3 regions of the Halopseudomonas sp. Lyrl_26 genome follow, and region 3 is predicted to be linked to each of the others. Evidence: predicted binding sites of a transcription regulator. Region 3 holds the regulator's gene; each other region holds the start of a gene.
What was found. The regulator sigma-54, encoded in region 3, starts transcription at its own class of promoters, with help from an activator protein. The targets are predictions, from matches to a motif close to ANTGGCATNNANNTTGCTNT.
Positions count from the first base shown of each region.

Region 1 (4,689 bases), on a different contig from region 3:
ATGGTGATGCCGCGTTCCTTTTCCTGGTCGTTGGAGTCCATCACCCGCTCGTTTTCCGCTTCTTTGCGGTCGAGGGTGCCGGACAGGCGCAGCAACATGTCTACCAGGGTGGTCTTCCCGTGGTCAACGTGAGCAATGATGGCGATATTACGGAGTTTTTCGATCACGGGGCATTCCTGCTAGGGGCGACAGGCAGGCCTGTCGGAAAAAAAGAGTCACGCATTATACAGACACTGAGCCCACAGTGCCTGCATTTTCGTACAGACGGTCGCGATTTGTCCCGAACTCAGCCCCTGGGAAGGCGCAGCACCCGCACATTGTCGTGCCCGCGGTCGAGCAGATACTGGGCGTGCAGCCGGCTCATCACGCCCTTTTCGCAGTAAAGAAGATAGGCGCGGGCTGGGTCGAGTTCGGCAAAACGGCTGTTGAGCTGGTAAAAGGGCACCTTGAGCACTTCGACGCCCTCCAGCGCCAGCGGCTTGAGTTCTTCCTCATCCGGATGGCGGATATCCAGCACCACCTGGCCAGCCAGCGCCTGCTCGACGGTCTCGACCTGGGAGCCCTCCAGCTCCAGCTCCAGATCACAGCAATCGGTGGAGGTGGCCTGTTCCACCGCCGCATCCAGCACACTGAAATCGAAGCCCGTCTCGGCCGCCTCGACCTTGCGCACATTGGTGTGGATGTCCGGGCTGACGGAGATCACGCCACAGTATTCGGGCATGCTGCTGGAAAACGCCTCGGTGCCGATGCGCCGGGCGGTACGGATGATCTCGGTCTTGCTGGTAGTGATCAACGGCCGCAGCACCATCATGTCGCAGACCTGATCGATGGCGGCGAGATTGGGCAGCGTCTGACTGGAGACCTGGGCGATGGCCTCGCCGGTCACCAGGGCATGGTAGCCGTAGCGATGGGCAATGCGGCTGGCCGCGCGCAGCATCATGCGCTTGAGCACCACGCCCATCTGGCTGTTGTCGACGTTCTGCAGGATCTGCGCGACCACCCCTTCGAAGGGCACGCTGATGAAGCGCAGACGATGGCTGGCTGCGTACTTTTCCCACAGATAGTGCGCCACCTGGCGCACGCCCAGTTCGTGTGCACGACCACCGAGGTTGAAGAACACAAAATGGGGCAGCACGCCGCGCTGGAGCATCTGGTAGCTGGCCACGGTGGAGTCGAAGCCGCCCGACATCAGGCTGAGCACCGGCTCCATGGTGCCCAGCGGAAAGCCGCCGAGCCCTTCGTGCCTGGCCTGAATGAGGAACACCCGCTGCTGGCGGATCTCCAGCTGCACCACCATCTGCGGATCATTCAGTGACACCCCTGCCGGTGCACCTGTCTGCATCAGCCGGGCACCAATCTGACGATTGACGTCGTTGGAGGTGAAGGGATGATTGCCCACGCGCTTGCAGCGCACGGCGAAGGTCTTGCCCGCCAGCTGCTCGGAAAAACGCTCGACGCACAGCTCGCCCAGCTCCTCCAGCGTCCCCAGCGGGTACTCGCGTACCTCGTGGATGTGGTTGATGCCCGGAGTGTTGCGCAGCCGCTCGAGCAGCGCTGCCTGCACCGCAGGATCATCGCCGGTGATGACCTCCAGGCTGTCCCAGGTGCCACTCAGACGCACATCAGGATCGATCGCCTTGAGCAGTACCTTCAGGTTCTTGCGCAGCTGGCTGACGAAGCGCTTGCGTACCTGGGGTGACTTGATAGTGACTTCGGCGAAGAACTTGATAATGAGTTTCATAGGTAATATTCAGCGGTCGGCGGTGCGAAAGGGGCGCATTATACCTGCACGGTTCGGCTACTGCGCAAAATACCGACAGATGCGCCAATATGGTGCGCAAGTCTGTTCCACGCACCGATCAAGTGCGCGATAATGGCGCTTAACTGCAGCGTTGCCCCGCGGATGGCGCTGCGAAAGGGGTTTCGACAGCCAGGTAGAGATGGCACAGCTTTTGCTGTCACTGACAGGTGAATAACGAACCGGCGGGAGCCTTGCATTCCGCACCATTTCCAGGTCACGGCTGAACCCGTATCTGGGTAACGATTCCTTCTGGAGAACAGCATGTCGAAAGCGATCCAACTGATCAACGAATTTGACGTGAAGTGGGTTGACCTGCGCTTCACCGATACCAAGGGCAAACAGCAGCACGTCACCATGCCCGCGCGGGATGTCAACGAAGACTTCTTCGAAGAGGGCAAGATGTTCGACGGCTCCTCCATCGCGGGATGGAAGGGCATCGAAGCCTCCGACATGATCCTCATGCCCGACGACAGCACTGCGGTACTGGATCCCTTCACCGAAGAGCCGACCCTGATTCTGGTGTGCGACATCATCGACCCCTCCACCATGCAGCGCTATGAGCGCGATCCGCGCAGCATCGCCCGGCTGGCCGAGGAATACCTGAAGTCCACTGGCATCGGCGACACCGCCTTCTTCGGTCCGGAGCCGGAGTTCTTCATCTTCGACGAAGTGAAGTTCAAGTCCGACATCTCCGGCTCCATGTTCAAGATCTACTCCGAACAGGCCTCCTGGAACACCGGCGCCGCCTTCGAGACCGGCAACAAGGGTCACCGTCCGGGCGTCAAGGGCGGCTACTTCCCGGTGCCGCCGGTCGACCATGACCACGAGATCCGTACCGCCATGTGCAACGCACTGGAAGAGATGGGTCAGACCGTCGAGGTTCATCACCACGAGGTGGCCACTGCAGGCCAGAACGAGATCGGCGTCAAGTTCAACACCCTGGTTGCCAAGGCCGACGAGGTGCAGAACCTGAAGTACGTGGTGCACAATGTGGCCGATGCCTACGGCAAGACCGCTACCTTCATGCCCAAGCCGCTGTACGGTGACAATGGTTCCGGCATGCACGTGCACATGTCCATCAGCAAGGATGGCAAGAACACCTTCGCCGGTGAAGGTTATGCCGGTCTGAGCGACACCGCCCTGTACTTCATCGGCGGTATCATCAAGCACGGCAAGGCGCTGAACGCCTTCACCAACCCCTCGACCAACTCCTACAAGCGTCTGGTGCCCGGTTTCGAGGCTCCGGTCATGCTGGCCTACTCCGCGCGCAATCGCTCGGCGTCGATCCGCATCCCCTATGTGACCAGCCCCAAAGCCCGGCGCATCGAGGCTCGCTTCCCGGACCCGTCAGCCAACCCCTATCTGGCCTTCGCTGCCCTGCTGATGGCTGGCCTGGACGGCATCCAGAACAAGATCCACCCCGGCGATGCGGCTGACAAGAACCTCTATGACCTGCCCCCGGAAGAGACCAAGGAAATCCCGCAGGTTTGCGGCAGCCTGAAGGAAGCGCTGGAAGCACTGGATGCCGACCGTGGCTTCCTGACCAAGGGCGGCGTGTTCTCCGACGCCTTCATCGATGCCTTCATCGAGCTGAAAGCCGCCGAGGAGATCAAGGTTCGCACCTTCGTTCACCCGCTGGAATACGACCTGTACTACAGCGTGTAATCCCGGCAACACCCTGAACAAAGGCGCTCTTCGGAGCGCCTTTTTCGTTTGCCTGCGCACCCTCCGACGACCGGTGCCGCCGGCAGTGCGAACGGCGTCGCACCATCCACCACGACACTTGCCACAAGGGCAATTGGGTGCAACCCTTGGGACAGTCTACAAGGGAGTGAATGGCATGCCGCGTTTATTACTGCCCCTGCTTTGCCTGTGCCTGCTGCTGGCCGGTCCGGCCGGCGCCCAGATCTATTCCTGGACCGATGCCGACGGCAATCGGATGTACTCCGACCAGCCCCGCCCGGGTGCCAGCACCATAGAGCTCAAACCCACCAATGTGGTGGAGCCCACTCCGGCGCCCCCGGCATCGAGCCGTGGCAGTACGCAAGGTGACCGGCCCAGCGGCCCGGTCTACCAGCGCCTGATGATCACCGACCCGGCCCACGACACTGCGCTGCGCAGCAACGAAGGTGATCTCACCCTGACCGTGGTCACCGAACCACCGCTCAGCGGCAGCCACCTGCTGAAGGTCTCCATCGACGGTCAGCTGAGCCAGACCGGCGTGCCCGGTTCCGGTGCCGAGGTACATCAGTTGACGGTGCACAACATTGACCGGGGCAGCCATGAGGTCGCTGCGGTGGTAGTCGATGCCCGCGGTCAGGAGGTCCAGCGCACCGCCCCCATCACGGTGCACCTGCAACGCACCTCGCTGAATCAGCCGGCCCGCGGCGGTGCCAACCAGGCACCGCGCGCACCGGCAGCTCCCCGCGCACCGAATGCGCCCCGTCCAGGCAGCGGCAGCTGACCAACCCCTGACATGTGCACCAACATGGTGCACATGCACTTTTTCGTGCCATAGTTCAGTCACCACTACCTCTCTTCTGCTTCCCGGCGGCGCAGGCGCCTGTCCGCCGGGGCGCAGCGGCGCGGGCTGCTCCGATTCCGTGCGCTCCCTGCATGGCCTGCGGAATCTGGTTTGATTCTTGCAAAGAACAATCGCCCCCGTCACAACGGGAACAATCACCCGGGATAACGCCCTATGCTGCCTGAGCACCTTCTTCGCCAGATACTGGATAACCTCACCACTGCGGTGGTGCTGCTGGATGGCAGTCTGCGGGTCAGCTACATGAATCCGGCGGCGGAAATGCTTCTCGAGGTCAGCGGCCAGCGGGTACAGGGCCAACGGATCTCCAGCCTGTTCAGCGATGCAGTCGAATCCATGGAGTCGC
Region 1 covers NZ_JAYJLH010000003.1:33,231-37,919, forward strand. The annotation lists gene typA (translational GTPase TypA) at 1-167, opposite strand, end outside; gene thiI (tRNA uracil 4-sulfurtransferase ThiI) at 287-1,741, opposite strand; gene glnA (glutamate--ammonia ligase) at 2,063-3,466, shown strand; gene VF673_RS05335 (DUF4124 domain-containing protein) at 3,642-4,265, shown strand; partial or broken gene glnL (nitrogen regulation protein NR(II)) at 4,500-4,689, shown strand, end outside.
Region 1: glnA (glutamate--ammonia ligase) is a predicted target of sigma-54. The motif match lies at 1,940-1,959, and genes of this name have one in related genera.

Region 2 (4,689 bases), on a different contig from region 3:
CAGGCGATCGAGCAGCTCCCGGGCAACCGGCGAGCCTCGCTCGGCGGCCTGACGCATGCTGTCTCCAAATAATTGACGGTTGACACTGGGCCCGGCCGCTGGTGTTTCTCCCGCCTGCAGGCTGGCCCGGGCGCTGAGAATACGCTCCTGGGTCTTCTTCAGCTCGGTGTCCAGGCCAGGCGTCGGCGGGGTCAGGCGCGGCGCTTCGTAATCCAGCGCCGCGGTCAGTTCGATACCGCCGGCAACACGTCGGTTGGCGATGATGGACGCGTCCGCCCCCATCTCGTCACGGACCAGTTTCATGGCCGAGCGCATATCAGCGGCAAAAAAACGTTTTACTCTCATGGCCTGACCTCACCCTGTAATCAATTCTGTCCGACGGTGGCAACGATGGTGACCTGTTTGCTGTCCGGGATTTCCTGGTACGACAGCACATGGGCGCCGGGGGCGGCATAGCGAACGAACTTCGCCATCATGTTGCGGATCGGTCCGGCCACCAGCAGGATTGCCGGCTTGCCCTGCATTTCCTGCCGCTGAACCATGTCCGCCAGGGAGCGCTGCAGCTTCTCCGCCATACCCGGTTCCAGAAGAATGCCGTCATCGTTGCCCTGCCCGGCCTTCTGCACACTCTGAAGCAATATCTGTTCCAGCTTGGGATCCAGGGTAATCACAGGCAGCTCGGCCTCAAGTCCCACAAGGCCCTGGACAATGGAACGGGACAGCGCCACGCGCACGGCGCCGATCAGCGCGCCAGTATCTTGACTCTTGCCCGACTGGTTGGCGATGGCTTCGGCAATGGTCCGGATGTCGCGCACCGGCACCTGTTCCTGCAACAGTCCCTGCAACACCTTGAGCAGCCCGGACAGGGAAATGATGCCCGGCACCAGCTCCTCGGCCAGCTTGGGCGAGGCCTTGGCCAGCACCTTGAGCAGCTGCTGCACTTCCTCGTGGCCGATCAGCTCGTGGGAGTGCTTGTAGAGAATCTGATTCAGATGGGTTGCCACCACGGTACTGACGTCAACCACCGTGTAGCCCAGGGACTGGGCCTGATCCTTCTGCGCCGGCTCGATCCACACCGCATCCAGACCGAAGGCCGGATCCTTGCCCGGGATACCCTTGATCTCGCCGAACACCTGCCCCGGGTTGATGGCCAGCTCGCGGTCGGCATGGACCTCGGCCTCTGCCACCCCGACGCCCATCAGTGTGATGCGATAGACGTTGGGCGCCAGGTCCAGGTTGTCGCGGATATGCACCGAGGGCATGAGAAAGCCCAGATCCTGGGACAGCTTCTTGCGGATGCCCTTGATGCGCGCCAGCAGCTGTCCGCCCTGACTGCGGTCGACCAGGGGGATCAGACGATAACCGACCTCCAGGCCGACCATGTCCACCGGAGTCACGTCGTCCCAGCCCAACTCCCGGGTCTCCGGACGCTGCAACGCCGGCAGCTGCGCCTTCTGCTCCTCGGCGGCCCGATCCTCTTCGGCCTTGATCTGCTGCCGGTGATGGATGAACCAGGCGCCGGCAGCGGCCAGCGCGCCGAGGCTGAGGAAGGAAAAGTGCGGCATGCCCGGAATCAGCCCCATGACCACCATGATGGCAGCGGCAATGGCCAGCGCCTTGGGCGAGGCAAACATCTGGCGCTTGACCTGGGCACCCATGTCCTCCGAGGTGGATACCCGGGTGACCATGATGGCGGCGGCCGTGGACAGCAGCAGGGAGGGAATCTGCCCAACCAGACCATCACCTATGGTGAGCAGCACATAGATGTGCCCGGCCTCGGTGAAGCTCAGCCCGTGCTGCCCCATGCCGATGATCAGCCCGCCGATGACGTTGATGAACAGGATCAGCAGGCCGGCCACGGCGTCGCCGCGCACGAACTTGCTGGCACCGTCCATGGAGCCGTAGAAATCGGCTTCCTGGGCCACTTCCAGACGGCGACGCTTGGCCTCCTCCTGATCGATCAGGCCGGCATTGAGGTCGGCATCGATCGCCATCTGCTTGCCCGGCATGGCATCCAGCGTGAAGCGCGCACTGACCTCGGAGATGCGCCCCGCGCCCTTGGTGACCACCACGAAGTTGATCACCATGAGGATGATGAAGACCACCAGACCGACGATGAAGCTGCCGCCGACCACCACCTGACCGAAGGCCTGGATCACCTTGCCCGCAGCCGCTGGCCCCTCGTGTCCGTAGAGCAGCACCACCCGGGTCGAGGCTACGTTCAGCGCCAGGCGCAGCAGGGTTGCCACCAGCAGGATGGTCGGGAAAGCGGCGAAGTCCAGTGGTCGCAGTGCATAGGCGCAGACCAGCAGCACCACCAGCGACAGGGCTATGTTGAAGGTGAAGAACACGTCCAGCAGGAAGGGCGGCACCGGCAGCATCATCATGCCGAGCATGGCCAGCAGAAGAATCGGCACCCCCAGGCTGCCATGGCGCAATCCGGCGAGGTTGCTGCGCATGCTGGTTAAGACTTGACTCTGATTGACGGCCATTCCCGGTCGGTCCCCGAAAACAATAAATTGACGTGTTAGTTCCCTTGAAGATCGATAAAGCAAGAACTGTTCCACAATTTCCGCGTCACTTCCCCGACGACCTGTGGGTTTGCCGTAGTATCAATGCACTGCCAGACTGCAGTGGTGCCAGCACTTTGAGATTGCCATGCGTGCCGTTTACGTATTCATCATGATGAGCCTCATGGCTGGCTGTTCAGTCCTGCCGCAGGCTGGCGACGCGCCCGATTCCAGGCCCGGACAACTGCACCTGGAAGCCGAGCAGCTGCTGGACCAGCCCCTGATCGATCCCCTGACCGCCTTTCTCGAGCAGTACGCCGACACCCATGCCCAGGCGCCGGAATTCCGACGCATCGCCCGCGAGCGTGACAGCCGCTGCCGTGCCATAGGTACCCGTTATGCCCGGCGTGCGCCGACGCCCGAGACCCTGGATGCGCTGCGGATCGGTTATCAGCGCTCCTGCCCGGCCCAGGTCGAGGCCTTCGCTCGCCGTGTTCCGCCAGCGCCAGCACCGTCACCAGCAGCCCCCGCCGCCCCCAGTCCTGCTCCGGAGGCGCAGGGAACCAGCGACTGCTATCTGCTGTATGCCATCCGCAATACCCAGCAAGCACTGCCCGCCTGCACCCGCGCCGCCGAAGCCGGCGATGCCAAGGCCCGCCATCACCTGGCCAGCCTGCTGCGCGCGGATCAGGCCGTCACCGAGGCACGCCACTGGGCCCGGCTGGCGGCGGAGGCGGGTTACCCTCCGGGTCAGCTGCTGTATGCCGAACTGCTCCAGCTCGATCGTACCGATCAGGGCGATGAACAGGCGCTGCAACTGATCGAGGCGGCTGCCGAGGCAGGTCTGGCCGCGGCGCAGTATCAGGCCGGCATGGCCTGGCTCAACGGCGTCGGCGCGGAGCCGGATCGCACAAAGGCCATGCGCTGGCTGGAGCGGGCCGCCGGGCAGGACGAGATAGCGGCCCAATTGCAACTGGCACAGCTGCATGCCGAGCGCACCGCCGAAGCACCCGAGGTCAGGCAGTGGCTGCGGCGGGCCGCCTCCCTCGGCTCCGGCACGGGCCAGTACCTCCTCGGAATGAGCTATCTCGAAGGTGACGGGGGCCCGGCGGACCCGCTGGAGGCCTACGTGTGGCTCAGTCTGGCACTGCTCAATGGCGAGGTGCAGGCACAAAGTGCGGTCAGCCAGCTGGCCGCCCGACTGTCTCCCAGCCAACTGGCCATTGCCCGCCAGCGCATCAACGACGGCCGCCCCGGCCGCCTGCCCTGAGGTATCGCCATGGGCAGTCGCAAGAATTCCATCATGCTGGTGCTGCTGCTGTTGATCAGCCTGTTCGTGGCCGGCATGTGGCTGATCTCCAGCCTCAATCTGAGCTTCGCCGAACGGACCATGAGCGAGCAGCGGGAACGCCAGATTGCCGACACTTTCCATGCCAGCCTGGCCCGCATCAATGCCCATCACTTCCTGCTCGAGCGCAATGTGGCGACGCTGGTCCGCACGGGGGAGTTTCTGCTGCGCAATCAGCAGACCGCCGCCCTGCGCGAAGCAGAACGCAATCTGCTCAGGGTGCTCGACGATTTGCCCGAGGCCCGCGGCGGCGGCCTGCTGTTCCATCCCGGCAGCTATCGCGCCAGCGCCTTCGCCGTGCATGCCCGGCGGGGGCCGGCGGAATTGCGGTTGCTCACTGAGGCCGGAGACTTCGCCGACCCGTCACGCTACCTGCAGGCCCGTGAGCTGCTGGCCACGCCCCAGCCGCGCAGGGACTTTCACTGGAGCGAGGCCTATTACAAGCCCCAGCTGGACGAGGCGGTCATCAGCATCAGCGCCGCCATGCAGGATGAACGGGGGCGTTTTGCCGGGGTAGCCCTGCTGGACTGGCAGGCCAGCGAGATCATCCGGCTGGTCAGCTCCATCCGGGTCACCCCGGGCAGCTTCGCCTTTCTGCTGGATAGAGAGAACCGCAAGCTCTCCAGTCTGGCGAGTGCAGAGAATGATGCCCGTGCCCAGCAACTGATCGACGAGGTCATTGCCCTGCAACTGCCGGGCGGAGAAGCCAGCCCACCTCCGGCCGAACTGGTCAGCCGCTATCCCGCCTCCCCCATGCAGCATCGGCACTTCCAGGTTGACGGTGTCGACTACGCCCTGCTCCACGCCCCTACCGAGGCGGGCATGGTGTTC
Region 2 covers NZ_JAYJLH010000005.1:138,397-143,085, reverse strand. The annotation lists gene flhF (flagellar biosynthesis protein FlhF) at 1-345, opposite strand, end outside; gene flhA (flagellar biosynthesis protein FlhA) at 366-2,492, opposite strand; gene VF673_RS08890 (tetratricopeptide repeat protein) at 2,659-3,780, shown strand; gene VF673_RS08885 (EAL domain-containing protein) at 3,790-4,689, shown strand, end outside.
Region 2: flhA (flagellar biosynthesis protein FlhA) is a predicted target of sigma-54. The motif match lies at 2,549-2,568, and genes of this name have one in related genera.

Region 3 (4,689 bases):
AATGACGGCCGCATAGAGCTGCTGTCCAACGTACGAGGCGAACATGAGGCGCATTAGAGTTCTGTTTCTTGCCCTGCTGACCGGCATCGCGGCCCCTGCAATCGCACAGTCGAGCGACTCCAGCCAGCCGATCCGCATCCAGGCCGACAGCGCCACACTGGATGACCGCAAGAATGTCGCCATCTACACCGGCAACGTGATCATCACCCAGGGCAGCATGCGTCTGACCGGTGCCCGGGTCACCCTGACCCTGGACAATGCCGGGGAAGTGCAGAAGCTGGTGTCCAACGGCTCCCCGGCAACCTTCCGCCAGACCCCCGCCGGTGGCAAGCAGGTGGATGCCCGCGCCCAGACCATCGAATACCATGCCGACACCGAGCGGGTGGTGCTGATCCAGAATGCCTTCCTCGAGCAGGCCGGCAACACCTTCCAGGGGCAGCGGGTCAACTACGACATCCAGCGTCAGGTCGTGGACGCCGGGCGCGCCATCGCCGAGGAAGGTGATTCGGCCGAGCGTATCGAGATTGTCATCCAGCCCCGTAAACGTACCGAGCCGGTGAGCAATGACGACGAAACTTGAAGCCCGCCATCTGGCCAAGTCCTACAAATCCCGCCGCGTGGTCGAGGATGTCTCGCTGCAGATCAACAGTGGCGAAGTGGTCGGTCTGCTCGGTCCCAACGGCGCCGGCAAGACTACCTGCTTCTACATGATCGTCGGCCTCGTCCGGGCCGACCGCGGCAATATCCTGATCAATGGCCAGGATGTCACCCATCTCCCCATGCACGGGCGGGCACGGGGCGGCATCGGCTATCTGCCGCAGGAGGCCTCGATCTTCCGCAAGCTCAGCGTGGCGGACAACATCATGGCCATCCTGCAGACGCGCAAGGACCTCAACCAGAAGGGCCGCGAGGGCAAGCTGGATTCGCTGCTGCGTGAATTCCATATCCACCATCTGCGTGACAGCCTGGGGATGAGCCTGTCCGGTGGCGAGCGTCGACGGGCCGAGATTGCCCGGGCGCTGGCCACAGATCCGCAATTCATCCTGCTGGACGAGCCCTTTGCCGGGGTGGACCCGATATCGGTGAACGATATCAAGCAGATCATCGAGCATCTCAAGGACAAGGGCATCGGTGTGCTGATCACCGACCATAACGTGCGCGAGACGCTGGATATCTGCGACAAGGCCTACATAGTCAATGACGGCCACATCATCGCCGAGGGTGACGCCGAAACCGTACTGGCCAACCAGACGGTGCGCGATGTATATCTGGGCCATGCCTTCCGTCTGTAAAAGCCGGTGGATTTCGGGCATGCTAAGGAGGATTTCTTTTATTCCTCAATGGTTTGAGCACACAAGGTAGTCCGCAGAAGCATGAAACCAACGCTTGTCCTGAAGATGGGCCAGCAGCTGACCATGACCCCTCAGCTGCAGCAGGCTATCCGCTTACTTCAGCTGTCCAGTCTGGATCTCCAGCAGGAGGTGCAGGAGGCGCTGGAAGCCAATCCCATGCTGGAGATGGCCGACGACGGCGATGATGATTTCACTGCAAGTGCCAGCGAGACCGCCAGCAATGGCAACGGTGATGAGGACATCACCGCCACTGCCCTGCCCGAGCCCGTCACCCTGGAAGTCCTCGATCACAACCATGGCGAGGAGGAAGGCAACTGGAACGAGCAGATCCCCAGCGAACTGTCGGTGGACACGAACTGGGAGGACATCTACCAGACCTCGGCCAGCTCCCTGCCCAGCAACAACGATGACGACTGGGACTTCACCTCGCGCACCAGCAGCGGCGAAACCCTGCAGAGCCACCTGGAATGGCAGGTCAACCTGCTGCCCCTGTCGGAAACCGATTACCAGATCGCCGTCGCCCTGATCGACGGCATCAATGCCGACGGCTACCTGGAAGAAACCCTCGAGGATATCCAGGCCTCGCTGGACCCGGAGCTGGGCGTCGAGCTCGACGAGATCGAGATGGTCCTGCACCGCATCCAGCAGCTGGAACCGGTCGGCGTCGGTGCACGCAACCTGAGCGAGTGTCTGCATCTGCAACTGTGCCAGCTGCCCGATGACACCCCCATGCTGGAGCAGGCCAAGCGCGTGGTGCGCGATTATCTGGAGCTGCTGGGCAGCCGCGACTTCGCCCAGCTGATGCGCCGCACCCGGCTCAAGGAAGATCAGCTGCGCCAGGTGATCGAACTCATCCAGTCGCTCAATCCGCGCCCCGGCGGCGAGATAGCCTCGGGCGACGCCGAATACGTGATTCCCGACGTGATCGTGCGCCGGGATCACAACAGCTGGATCGTCGAGCTGAACCAGGAGGCCGCCCCCCGCGTGCGGGTCAACACCCACTACGCCGCCCTGGTCAAGCGCGCCGACAGCAGCGAGGACAACACCTACCTGCGCAACCACCTGCAGGAGGCCCGCTGGTTCATCAAGAGCCTGCAGAGCCGCAACGAGACCCTGCTCAAGGTGGCAACCCAGATCGTCGAACATCAGCGCGGCTTTCTGGAACACGGCGAGGTGGCGATGAAGCCCCTGGTGCTGGCGGACATCGCCGAGGCGGTGGGCATGCACGAGTCCACCATCTCCCGGGTCACCACGCAGAAATACATGCATACCCCGCGGGGGATCTACGAGCTCAAGTACTTCTTCTCCAGCCACGTCAGCGGTGACAGCGGCGAGGTTTCCTCCACCGCGATTCGCGCCCTGATCAAGAAGCTGGTGGCCGAAGAAAACCCCAAGAAACCATTGAGTGACAGCAAGATCGCTGGTTTACTTGAGGAACAAGGCATACAAGTGGCACGCCGGACCATCGCCAAATACCGCGAGTCGCTGAACATTGCATCCTCCAGCGAGCGCAAAAGGCTGGTCTGACCCGACCTGAGTCAAGGAACGCGAGAGAAGTAGGTGGCACCATGGGAGTCAGCAGGATCGATTCCCGCTTCACAAAGCCGAACAGGAGAAGTGTTATGCAACTGAAAATTACCGGTCTCCAACTTGATGTAACCGATGCCCTGCGTGACTACGTGACCGAAAAGATGTCACGTCTGGAGCGCCACTTCGACAAGATCATCAGCGCCCAGGTCACCCTCGAGGTAGACAAACTGCAACAGAAAGCCGAAGGTACCCTGCACGTGGCCGGAACCGACCTGGTTGCCGAAGCCGAACACACCGACATGTATGCCGCCATCGACCTGCTGGTCGACCGTCTTGACCGACAGCTGATCAAGCACAAGGAAAAGAACATCGGTCGACAGCAGGGAGTCAACGACCGATAAGAACACAAGCCGACACAACATGCTGATAAAACAGATCCTGTCCCCCGAACTCACCTTTGCCGGTGTCGACGGGGGCTCCAAGAAGCGTGTGCTGGAGCTGATCGGCAATCTGATTGCCCAGCACACCCCACTGGATGCCGATGCCATATATGAAAGCCTGCTGGCCCGGGAAAAACTCGGCTCAACAGGCTTCGGCAACGGTATTGCCATTCCCCACTGCCGTCTGGAACAGTGCACCGAAGCCGTCGGCGCACTGCTCCAGCTGAGCAGCGAGATCGATTTCGACTCCCTGGACGGAGCGCCGGTCGATCTGATTTTCGTTCTTCTGGTACCGCACGAAGCGACCGAACAACACCTGCAGATTCTCAAGACCCTGGCTGAACGGCTGGATCAGGAAGAGTTGCGCGAAGCACTGCGCCGGGCACCGGATGCCCAGACTCTGTACCAGATCATGGTCAACGACAGCGGAGCCTGATCGCCGTGCGACTTGTGGTGGTCAGCGGCCGCTCCGGCTCGGGCAAGAGTACTGCCCTGCATCTGCTGGAAGACAACGGCTTCTATTGCATCGACAACCTGCCTGCCGGCCTGCTCCCCGAGCTGGCCCGCCAGGCCCAGAACACCGATCTGAGCCTGCCCAAGGTGGCCATCAGTATCGATGCGCGCAACCTGCCCAGTGACCTGAAACGTTTCCCGGAATTGCTCAAGCAGGTCCGGGATGCGGGCATCACCTGCGATGTGCTGTTCCTGGCTGCTACCGACGAGGTGCTGATCAAGCGCTTCTCCGAGACCCGCCGCAAGCATCCGCTGACCGATGGCAACCTGTCACTGGGCGAGGCCATCGCCGCCGAACTCAAGCTGCTGGAGCCGATCATCGATCTGGCCAGCCTGAAGATCGACACCAGCCACCTGACCCTCTATCAGCTGCGTGACCAGCTCAAGCATCGTCTGCTGAGCAGTCAGAACAACGGGCCCTCCATCCTCATCCAGTCCTTCGGCTTCAAACGTGGTGTGCCGGTGGATGCGGACCTGGTGTTCGATGTGCGCTGCCTGCCCAACCCCTACTGGAAGCCCGATCTGCGCCCCTTCTGTGGCAAGGACGAACCCATTCGCGACTATCTGGAAGCCCAGCCCGATGTGCAGGAGATGTATCAGGACATCTTCCAGTTTCTGCACAAGTGGCTGCCCCGCTACGCCGCCGGTGAGCGCAGCTACATGAGCATCGCCATTGGCTGTACCGGTGGACATCACCGCTCGGTTTACATCGCCGAACGCCTGGTGCAGGATCTGAGCGACAATTTCTCCAACCTGCTGATCCGCCACCGCGACCTGCCATGACCCAGATTACCCAGCGCGTCCAGATCATCAACAAGCTGGGGCTGCACGCCCGTGCCGCCGCCAAGTTCGTC
Region 3 covers NZ_JAYJLH010000016.1:23,891-28,579, forward strand. The annotation lists gene lptC (LPS export ABC transporter periplasmic protein LptC) at 1-57, shown strand, start outside; gene lptA (lipopolysaccharide transport periplasmic protein LptA) at 44-580, shown strand; gene lptB (LPS export ABC transporter ATP-binding protein) at 564-1,292, shown strand; gene VF673_RS13760 (RNA polymerase factor sigma-54) at 1,374-2,879, shown strand; gene hpf (ribosome hibernation-promoting factor, HPF/YfiA family) at 2,975-3,283, shown strand; gene ptsN (PTS IIA-like nitrogen regulatory protein PtsN) at 3,303-3,758, shown strand; gene rapZ (RNase adapter RapZ) at 3,764-4,618, shown strand; gene VF673_RS13780 (HPr family phosphocarrier protein) at 4,615-4,689, shown strand, end outside.